Regions from separate parts of the Streptomyces sp. NPDC048436 genome, predicted to be linked through region 3. Evidence: riboswitches for the same ligand, from Rfam matches in the RefSeq annotation. Region 3 holds a riboswitch; each other region holds the start of a gene.
What was found. A riboswitch is a leader RNA that binds a small molecule or an ion and turns the genes downstream of it on or off. The one in region 3 is predicted to bind cobalamin.

Region 1: another riboswitch for cobalamin. It lies ahead of ACGFX9_RS00335 (cobalamin biosynthesis protein); the one in region 3 lies ahead of ACGFX9_RS02390 (ABC transporter substrate-binding protein).
Region 2: another riboswitch for cobalamin. It lies ahead of ACGFX9_RS05670 (CbtB-domain containing protein); the one in region 3 lies ahead of ACGFX9_RS02390 (ABC transporter substrate-binding protein).
Region 4: another riboswitch for cobalamin. It lies ahead of metE (5-methyltetrahydropteroyltriglutamate--homocysteine S-methyltransferase); the one in region 3 lies ahead of ACGFX9_RS02390 (ABC transporter substrate-binding protein).

What each region holds. Positions count from the first base shown of each region.
Region 1 is NZ_JBICXP010000001.1:61,159-63,349, reverse strand. Features, by position in the region: gene ACGFX9_RS00335 (cobalamin biosynthesis protein) at 1-864, opposite strand, end outside; cobalamin riboswitch at 973-1,115, opposite strand; gene ACGFX9_RS00330 (hypothetical protein) at 1,281-1,517, opposite strand; gene ACGFX9_RS00325 (anion permease) at 1,530-2,191, opposite strand, start outside.
Region 2 is NZ_JBICXP010000001.1:1,252,833-1,255,023, reverse strand. Features, by position in the region: gene ACGFX9_RS05680 (class F sortase) at 1-347, shown strand, start outside; gene ACGFX9_RS05675 (CbtA family protein) at 328-1,155, opposite strand; gene ACGFX9_RS05670 (CbtB-domain containing protein) at 1,176-1,403, opposite strand; cobalamin riboswitch at 1,436-1,557, opposite strand; gene ACGFX9_RS05665 (ANTAR domain-containing protein) at 1,904-2,191, opposite strand, start outside.
Region 3 is NZ_JBICXP010000001.1:509,063-511,253, reverse strand. Features, by position in the region: gene ACGFX9_RS02400 (helix-turn-helix domain-containing protein) at 1-511, shown strand, start outside; gene ACGFX9_RS02395 (VOC family protein) at 517-981, shown strand; cobalamin riboswitch at 1,023-1,210, shown strand; gene ACGFX9_RS02390 (ABC transporter substrate-binding protein) at 1,303-2,191, shown strand, end outside.
Region 4 is NZ_JBICXP010000002.1:761,190-763,380, forward strand. Features, by position in the region: gene metE (5-methyltetrahydropteroyltriglutamate--homocysteine S-methyltransferase) at 1-1,144, opposite strand, end outside; cobalamin riboswitch at 1,282-1,528, opposite strand; gene ACGFX9_RS09890 (MFS transporter) at 1,635-2,191, shown strand, end outside.

The sequences.
Region 1 (2,191 bases), 450 kb from region 3:
CCGCACGGCACGCTCGATGTCCGCGACTTCGACGCCGCGTCCTTCCGCGTTCAGGACGGGCCGGTGCTCGATGCGCCCCGCGTAGGAGAGGCTCCCCCCGAGCCGCACGCCCAACGCCCCCGCGAAGGCGGCCTCGACGGGCCCGGCGTTGGGGCTCGGATGCTTCGCCGCGTCACCCCGCCAGGCGCGCAGGGCGCCGCGCGGCGAGTCACCGGCGGCAGCCGCGAGTACGGCGGTGAGCCGGGCCCCCGGCCATCCCATGACGTCGTCGAGCCGCGCGGAAGCCCACCCGTAGCGCCGGTACTTCACGGACTTGTGCCCGACCATCGCGTCCAGCGTGTTGACGGCCCGGAACCCCGCGAGACCGGGAACTCCCCCCAGAGCCCCCCACACCAGGGCGCCGACCACGGCATCGGAGGTGTTCTCGGCGACGGACTCGACCACGGCCCGCGCGATGCCATCGGCGTCAAGGGCCTGCGGATCGCGCCCGCACAGATGCGGCAGCCGCTCCCGCGCCACCTCGACGTCCCCGGCGGCGAGCGCACCGCCGATGGCCCGCGCCTCACGCCCCAGCGAGGTCCCGCCGACCACGGCCCAGGTCGCGGCGGCGGTCAGCGCGAGCGATGCGGCGCGCGAGTCACGTACAAGAGAAGAGGCCAGGACGGCGGCGCCCGCAGCGCCCCCGGCGCACACCACGGTGTGCAGGGCGCCCCACCCGCGGTGGTCCCGCCACAGCACACGTTCGACGGCACTCGCGGCGCGGCCGAACGCGGCGACCGGATGCCCGCGGCGAGGATCGCCCAGGAAGAGATCACCGAGGAGGCCGGCGGCGGCGCCGTACGCGAAGTCGCGATCGGCACACATGGGTTCAGCCGGTCGCTGTGCCGTGAGGAGAGCTCACGCTCGGGAACTGGTCCGGCAACGGGCGGCCGCGCATGGCGATATGTCCTCACTCAGGGTGTCCGCGCCCTGGTTCGACGTGATCGGCGGCGAGAGTTCCTGGCTTCCGAGGAGTCAGCTCCTCGATGACAGTGGCGGGACCGCGCCGGATTCGCACCGGCTTCCTCTCTTGCTGCCGTATTGGCTCCGGCAGTCCACCACGGCCCGCGAAGGCCCGTCAACTCGCCGTTGACCTGCGACGGGAGAGTGTGCTGAGGCCCACAGCCGGGCTCATCGCCGGGCCCCTCGTCGCGCCTGACACAGGGCCCGCACGCGAAAGCGGGGTGCGGGCCGCCGAAGCGTCCCGCACCCCACCCGAAACGTGGACCCGAAAGCTGTCGTCAGGCGACGATCAGATAGATCCCGTACGCCACGGCCGCCGCGCAGAGCGCGAAGCACGCGTACGCACCCGTGCGCGCCGCCGCCGGGGCGCTGCCCGCGGAAGCGGTGGCGGCGGACGTCGCCGCGTCGCGCTTGGAGAGGGCGACGATGCCGAGGGTGAACAGGCCCACCAGGGCCACCGTCACGCCGAGGCTGACTCCGAAGACGGAGCTGAGAGCTGCCCAGTCGATGTTCATGGTGATCTGTCCTTACACCGTGGCGCGGGCGGAATCCGCCACAGAGCCGGTCGGGGCCGGGATGGTGGCCTTGACGAGGTCGACGTCGCTCGACGGCACCGGGCCGGTGGGCGGCGGCGTGACGGCGGCGATCGCGGTGGTCACGACACCGGCGGGCTCGGCCTCAAGGGCGTCGTCCTCGTCGTCCGTGACGTTCGTGTGGTCGACGGAGTTGCGGCGGGACAGCGACCAGATGACGGCCGAGCCGCCCACCAGGAGCGCGGCCGTCGCCGCGACGCCCCAGGGGCCCTGCTTGGTGAGGAACTCCGCGCCCGCGCCGACCAGACCGGCGGCCGGCAGGGTGAGGCCCCACGCGACGAACATGCGGGTCGCGGTGGACCAGCGGACCACACCGCCCTTGCGGCCGAGGCCCGCGCCCATCACGGCGCCCGAGCAGACCTGGGTGGTGGAGAGCGAGAAGCCGATGTGCGAGGAGGCGAGGATCGCGGTCGCGGCGCTGGTCTGGGCGGCGAAGCCCTGCTGCGGCGCGAGGTCCGTGAGGCCCTTGCCCATGGTGCGGATGATGCGCCAGCCACCGAGGTAGGTGCCGAGCGCGATGGCGATGCCGGCCGAGACGATGACCCACATCGGGGGGTTGGCGCCGGGGTTCAGGACGCCGCCGGTGATCAGGGCGA
Region 2 (2,191 bases), 740 kb from region 3:
TCGGCTGGTACGGCGGCGGGACGCGCCCCGGTGCGGCGGGTACGTCGCTGTTCGTGGGCCACGTCGACACCGAGACGCGCCCCGCGGTCTTCTACGACCTCAGCGCGGTGCGCCCCGGCGAGAAGGTCCGCGTCACCCGGGACGACGGCTCGGTCGCGGTGTTCACCGTGGACGACGTCCAGGTGCTCAGCCGCGACCGCTTCGACGCCCAGAAGGCGTACGGCCCCCACGAGGAGGGCCGCGCCGAACTCCGCCTGATCACCTGTGGCGGCACCTTCGACCGGGAGACCCGGACGTACTCGGCGAACGTGGTGGTGTCCGCCTACCTCACTGGGGTGGAGCCGTAGGGGCGGCGCCGAGGCGCGAGGGCACTCCCGCCGCGCTCGCGCCCACGGCCCTGCCCCCGGCGGCGGCCCCTTCCCGGACGGCCCGCAGGCCAAGGCCCCCGAAGACCGCGGCGAACACGGCCCAGAGCAGGACCTGCGAGGCGACCGACAGGACGCGGAAGTCCCACAGGAGCGTCGCGTCGACGGGCACCGGGTCCGGGTTGTCCGGCAGCAGGAAGAGCACGGCGAGGACGGCGACCGTCGTGAGGGCCGCCGCGATCTGCCGCACCGGCAGAGGTCTGGGTGCCAGGCGTACGTACACCTGCCAGACCAGGAACATGCCGAGGACGCCGATCGCGACGGACGCCAGCCACATCGCCTGGCGGTCGCCGACCGTGCCCGAGTCGCCGACGCCCGGCGGGTTCGCCGGGTAGCGCAGACCGGGCAGCAGAGAGACGGCGAGGAAGGCCGCTCCCGCGAAGGTCAGGGCGCGCGGCCACGGAGCCGAGCGCGGGTCGCGGCGGTGCACCAGGGCGTACGCCACGGCGAAGAGGATGCCGAGGGCCAGACCCGCGACGACCGCGGCGACGACCAGGCCCGCGTGCTGGGTCGAGCGCGTGAAGAGCTCCTCGTGGTGCTGCACGGACTGAGCGGCGCCGTGCGCGTGCTCCTCGGCGGCCGAACGCTTCTCCTCGACGCGGATCGCCCGGTCCATCAGCGGCTCGGCGAGCAGCAGGGAGAAGAGACCGGCCGCGAGGCCCGCCGCTCCTCCCGCCGCGAGTCCCCGGCCGAGCAGGGGCAGTACAGGTGAGGACGAGGGGGAAGGCATGGTGCTCGGTCCGTCCCCGGTCAGTGGCACGGGGCACCGAAGAGGTGCCTGCCGTCGTGAGCGAACTCGTGCAGATAGCTGCCGGTCGCCGAGATGAGCGAACCGTTGTCGATGAAGACCGCGTAGAGCGCGATCAACGCGAGAATGGCCGCGGCCGACGCGATGAGCCAGTCGCGGGTCTGGGTCGCGGCGGCCTGGGCCGCCACGCTGTCGGTGTGTGCTGCGGTGTGCCCGGAGAGGACTGACATACCGATGGGCCTCCTTCTGGGGTTTCCACGCCCCATCGCAGGAGGACGACAGCTCAGTTCCTGACTTCCGCGCGCCTTGCGGCACGCGGTCACAGTGGCGGGACCGCCCCGGAATCGCACCGGGTTCCTGTCAACCGTCGCCTCGATGTATGGACTTGTCGTCCCGGAGAGTCCCAGTTGGCGATGGACACTGTCAACAGGGCGTGTGTCACTCAGGGGTGCGGGCAACCCGGCCCGGTCGGCGGCCCGCTCCCCCCGGAGCCGTCGACCGGGCTGGTCCTCGACCGCGCGCGCACGGGCTGCGGGAGTAACCCGGCGCCGGCGCGGGAGGTTCACAGGGCCATTCCGGCATACGAAATGGACGATCAGGCCGGGGGCTTGGGCCGTTGAGACGACTGTAGAACGGATGAGCGCCTGAGCCTAGAGGGCGATTGACGCCAAGTCGTGACCTGCTCCCTCTGCGTGATCACCGCAGGTGGCGCCGGTCCTCGGCGAGGCCGCTACTCAGGCCCGGACCAACTGCCGCGCAGCGCCGCGTCGTCGAGTGAGCCCTCGACCACTTCGGTGGCGACCAGCTCCATGACCAGCCGTTCCTTGCGCGCGTACCGCCGTAGGACGTCGAACGCCTCGTCCAGGTCGGTGTGCCAGCGTTCGGCGAGCATGCCCTTGGCCTGTTCGATGCGGATACGGCTGGTCAGAGCTCCCTGGAGCTGCGTGGCCAGGGTCCGGGACTCCCTGAGGGTGCGGTGGTTGTGCAGCCCCACCGCGGTGGCGTCGGCGATCGTCTG
Region 3 (2,191 bases):
GGTGACACCCGGTGCCGATGTGATGGGGCGCCGCGCCACCGACGTACGGGAGCTGCTGTGCGAGCAGGAGACCTGGGAGGAGCGGTTCGCCTCCCTGTCCGCCTACTTGAGGCAGCGCGCGGCCGACTCCAGCGGGGCGGTGCGCCCCGAGGTCGCCGAGGCCTGGGCCTGGCTGGCCCGGCACCGGGGCGTGGGAACCCTGCGCGGGCTCTCCCGGCACGTGGCGCTCAGCGAGCGCCGCCTGACCACGCTCTTCCGCGCCGAGACGGGCCTGAGCCCCAAGCAGGCCGGCCGTCTGATGCGCTTCCAGCGCGCGCGGAACGCCGTCGTACGACCTGTCGCAGCGGGCGCCGCCCCCGACCTGGCCCGGATCGCCGCCGACTGCGGCTACTGCGACCACTCCCACCTGGTGCGGGACTTCCGGCAGTACACGGGGGTCAGCCCCAGCGGCTGGATGGCCGAAGAGTGCCGGAATATCCAAGCCGGGAGCCATGGCGGGGGCGAAGAGTAGGAGCCATGAACACAACCGAGAACATGAACGCGACCGAGAACCAGCAGCCTCAGCCGTCCGGCACGAACCGCGCTCCCGACGTCTGGCCGTCCCTCCAGGCCAACGACGCCCACGCCCTGATCGACTTCCTCGTCGGCACGGTCGGCTTCCTGCGCACCGCCGTCTACGAGGACGGCGACCGCGTGGCCCACGCGGAGCTGGACTGGCCCGAGGGTGGTGCCATCATGCTCGGCTCGTACGACGAGAAGTCCCAGGAGTGGTGCCTGAAGCCGGGCACCTTCGGGGCGTACGTCGTCACCGACCACGTGGACGACCTCTACCAGCGGCTCACCACCGCCGGGGTCAAGATCATCCGCGAGATCGAGGACCAGCCGTACGGCAGCCGGGAGTTCGGGATCGCCGACCCCGAGGGCAACAAGTGGTCGTTCGGCACGTATCGCGGTGCGCCGCGTCCGGAGCGGGGGGCGTAGCAGTAGGCGTAGGCCGCCCGGCAGGGTGTTCGAGGGTCGCGTGATAACTTGCGCAAGCCAGTCAAACCCACACCTGGGCCAGGGAATCCGGTGCGAATCCGGAACTGACGCGCAGCGGTGAGGGAGAACGGGCGGGGCCACGGCCACTGGGCGTCCACGGACGCCTGGGAAGGCGTCCCGCCCGGTCGATCCCCGAGTCCGAAGACCTGCTGGCACCTTCGCCCGCGCACCGAGCGGCGGAGGTGACGAAGCAGGCCAGGCTCCGCGTATGAGCCGTGAGACTCAAGGGATCGTGTGTCCTCCACAGCCCGTCGTGCACGCATGTCCGTTCTCCTCGCCGCGGCTGCGGCCCTCACCCTGACCTCCTGCGGCGGCGGCTCGTCGGCCACCTCCACGGCAAGCAAGAAGGTGGACGGCTATCCGCTGACCCTCACTTCCTGCGGCAAGAAGGCGGAGATCAAGGCGCCGCCCAAGCGGGCCGTCTCCCTGGACCAGGGCTCCACCGAGATCCTGCTCTCCCTGGGCCTCGCCGACCGCATGGCGGGCACCGGCACCTGGACCGACCCGGTGCTGGGGAGCCTGAGGAAGGACAACGCCAAGGTCGAGCGCCTCGCCGACCGATACCCCTCCTTCGAGAAGGTCCTCGCCCAGGAGCCGGACTTCGTCACCGCCTCCTTCCTGGCCACGGTCAGCAAGGGCGGCGTCGCCGATCGCGCCAAGTTCGCCGAACTCGGCGTACCCGCCTATGTCTCGCCCTCCGACTGCGCGGGCAAGGACAACAGCGGTGACGGCGACGGCAGCCGGGTCAAGACGCTGACGATGGACACGGTGTACGGCGAAGTGCGCGACCTGGCACGGGCGTTCGGCGTGCGGGAGCGGGGCGAACGGCTGGTGTCCGAGCTGAAGGGCCGGGTGGCGAAGGCGACGAAGGACATCCACGCCTCCGACGCGACGCTCCTCTACTGGTTCGCCAACTCCGACGCCCCCTACATAGCGGGCTGCTGCGGGGCCCCCGGCATCATCACCCGCGAACTGGGCGCGAAGAACGTCTTCGACGACACCCGCGAGGAGTGGCCCCAGATCAACTGGGAGACGGTGGCGGACCGCGACCCGGACGTCCTGGTCATCGGCGACCTCACCCGCAAGTCGCAGACGGCCGAGAGCGCGAAGAAGAAGATCGAGTTCCTGGAGTCCAACCCGGTCACGAAGA
Region 4 (2,191 bases), on a different contig from region 3:
CCCTGGTCAGCGTGACGACTTCGTCGGTCTTCTGCCGGGCGAAGGCGAGCCAGCGGGCCACCTGCGGATCGAGGTCGCGCTCGGCGGCGGCGTCCAGCGGGACGTGCAGCAGGGAGCAGGAGGGCGCCACGTCCACGCGGTCGGCGAGGCCGAGCAGGGTGGCGAGCGTCGACAGGGACCGCTCCAGGTCGTTGATCCATACGTTGCGTCCGTCGACGACACCCGCGACGAGGCGCTTGCCGGGCAGTCCGCCCGCCGCGGCCAGCGCGTCGAGGTGGGCGGCGGCCGGGCCCGTGAAGTCCAGGGCCAGGCCCTCCACGGGTGCTTGGGCGAGGACGGGCAGGGCCGCGCCGAGCCGGTCGAAGTAGGAGGCGACGAGCAGCTTGGGCCGGTCGGTGAGTGCGCCGAGGTCGCGGTAGGCGCGGCCGGTGGCGCTCAGCACGGACGCGGGCTGGTCCTGCACCAGGGCGGGTTCGTCGAGCTGGACCCAGTCGGCGCCCGCCGCGCGCAGATCGGCGAGGACCTCGGCGTACACCGGAAGCAGCCGGTCGAGCAGCGTCAGCGGTTCGAAGCCGGGGTCGACGCCCGCGGCGGGCTTGGCCAGGAGCAGGAACGTGACGGGGCCGACGAGGACGGGCCGGGCCGTCAGACCCAGGGCGCGCGCCTCGGTGAACTCCCGCACCTGCTTGCCCGAGTCGGCGCGGAACACGGTGTCCGGGCCCAACTCGGGGACCAGATAGTGGTAGTTGGTGTCGAACCACTTCGTCATTTCGAGCGGCGCCGCCTCCTGCGTGCCGCGCGCCATGGCGAAGTACCCGTCGAGCGGGTCGGTTTCGACGGCTTCGCGGTGCCGGTCGGGGATCGCACCGAGCATCACGGACGCGTCTAGGACGTGGTCGTAGAGCGAGAAGTCACCGGTGGGCACTTCGCCGATCCCGGCGTCGGCGAGCAGACGCCAGGTGTCGCGGCGCAGGCGGGCCGCGGTCTCGTGCAGGGCGCCGGCGGTGGTGCGGCCGGACCAGTAGCCCTCGATGGCCTTCTTCAACTGCCGGTCGGGGCCCTGCCGGGGGTAGCCGTGGACCGTGGCGAGAGGCCGTGCGGTGGTTGTGGCGACGGGCCGTGCGGTGGGCGTGGGGTCAGTCACGTCAACTCTCCTTCGCGAGTCGAGCGGTCGGACTCGATGCCGCACGAGGACGCGAAGGGACAGCACAGACACGGATGCCGAGCACCCTGCCTGGTCCGCCGACCCGCCCTCGAGGTCACCGAGTTACCGCGCGCCGTGGTGGCGTGCGGGCAGGTGGCAGGTCTTCGGACTCGTGGGCGGGCCAGGCCGCGTACGCCTCATGTGAAGGCGTGCGCGTCAGGCATCTACTGGCCGTCGCTTCCCGGACCCGGGGACCGGATCCAGTGCGGGTGACGGCGTTCGTTCCCACTCACCGCTGCGGGGCAGTCCCGGATTCCCACCGGGTTCCCTCTTGCGACGCATCCCGCCTGGCGGACGGGGCGAACCAGCTGCGGGGTCAGCCTAGCCGTAGCGGGTACGGGGCCCCACCGGGCCCCGGTCGCGGGCTCGGGGAGGCGCGCCTACGGTGTGACGGGGGCCTTGTGCGACCGGGGGTGTCTGGAGGCCACCGATGGACCGCTCACCCGCGCCGGAGCCCTTCGAAGCCGTGCAGGCCACCGGCCCCACGGCCTCCGCCGCCCCACCACAGAGCGGCGGGCGGCACGAGCACCGCTGGCTGATCCTCGGCGTCGTCGGGATCGCCCAGCTCATGGTGGTCCTCGACGCGACGATCGTGAACATCGCGCTGCCATCGGCCCAGCAGGACCTCGGGTTCAGCGACGGCAACCGCCAGTGGATCGTCACGGCGTACGCACTCGCCTTCGGCAGCCTGCTGCTCCTCGGCGGCCGGATCGCCGACCTGGTGGGCCGCAAGGTCGTCTTCCTCGCCGGACTCGGCGGATTCGCGCTGGCCTCGGCGCTCGGCGGTGCGGCGACGAGCTTCACCATGCTGGTGCTGGCCCGCGCGCTGCAGGGCGTGTTCGGGGCGCTCCTGGCGCCCGCCGCGCTGTCCCTGCTCACCACGACGTTCACGGACCCCAAAGAACGCGCCAAGGCGTTCGGCATCTACGGCGCCATCGCGGGCGCGGGCGGCGCGGTCGGCCTGCTCCTGGGCGGCGTACTGACCGA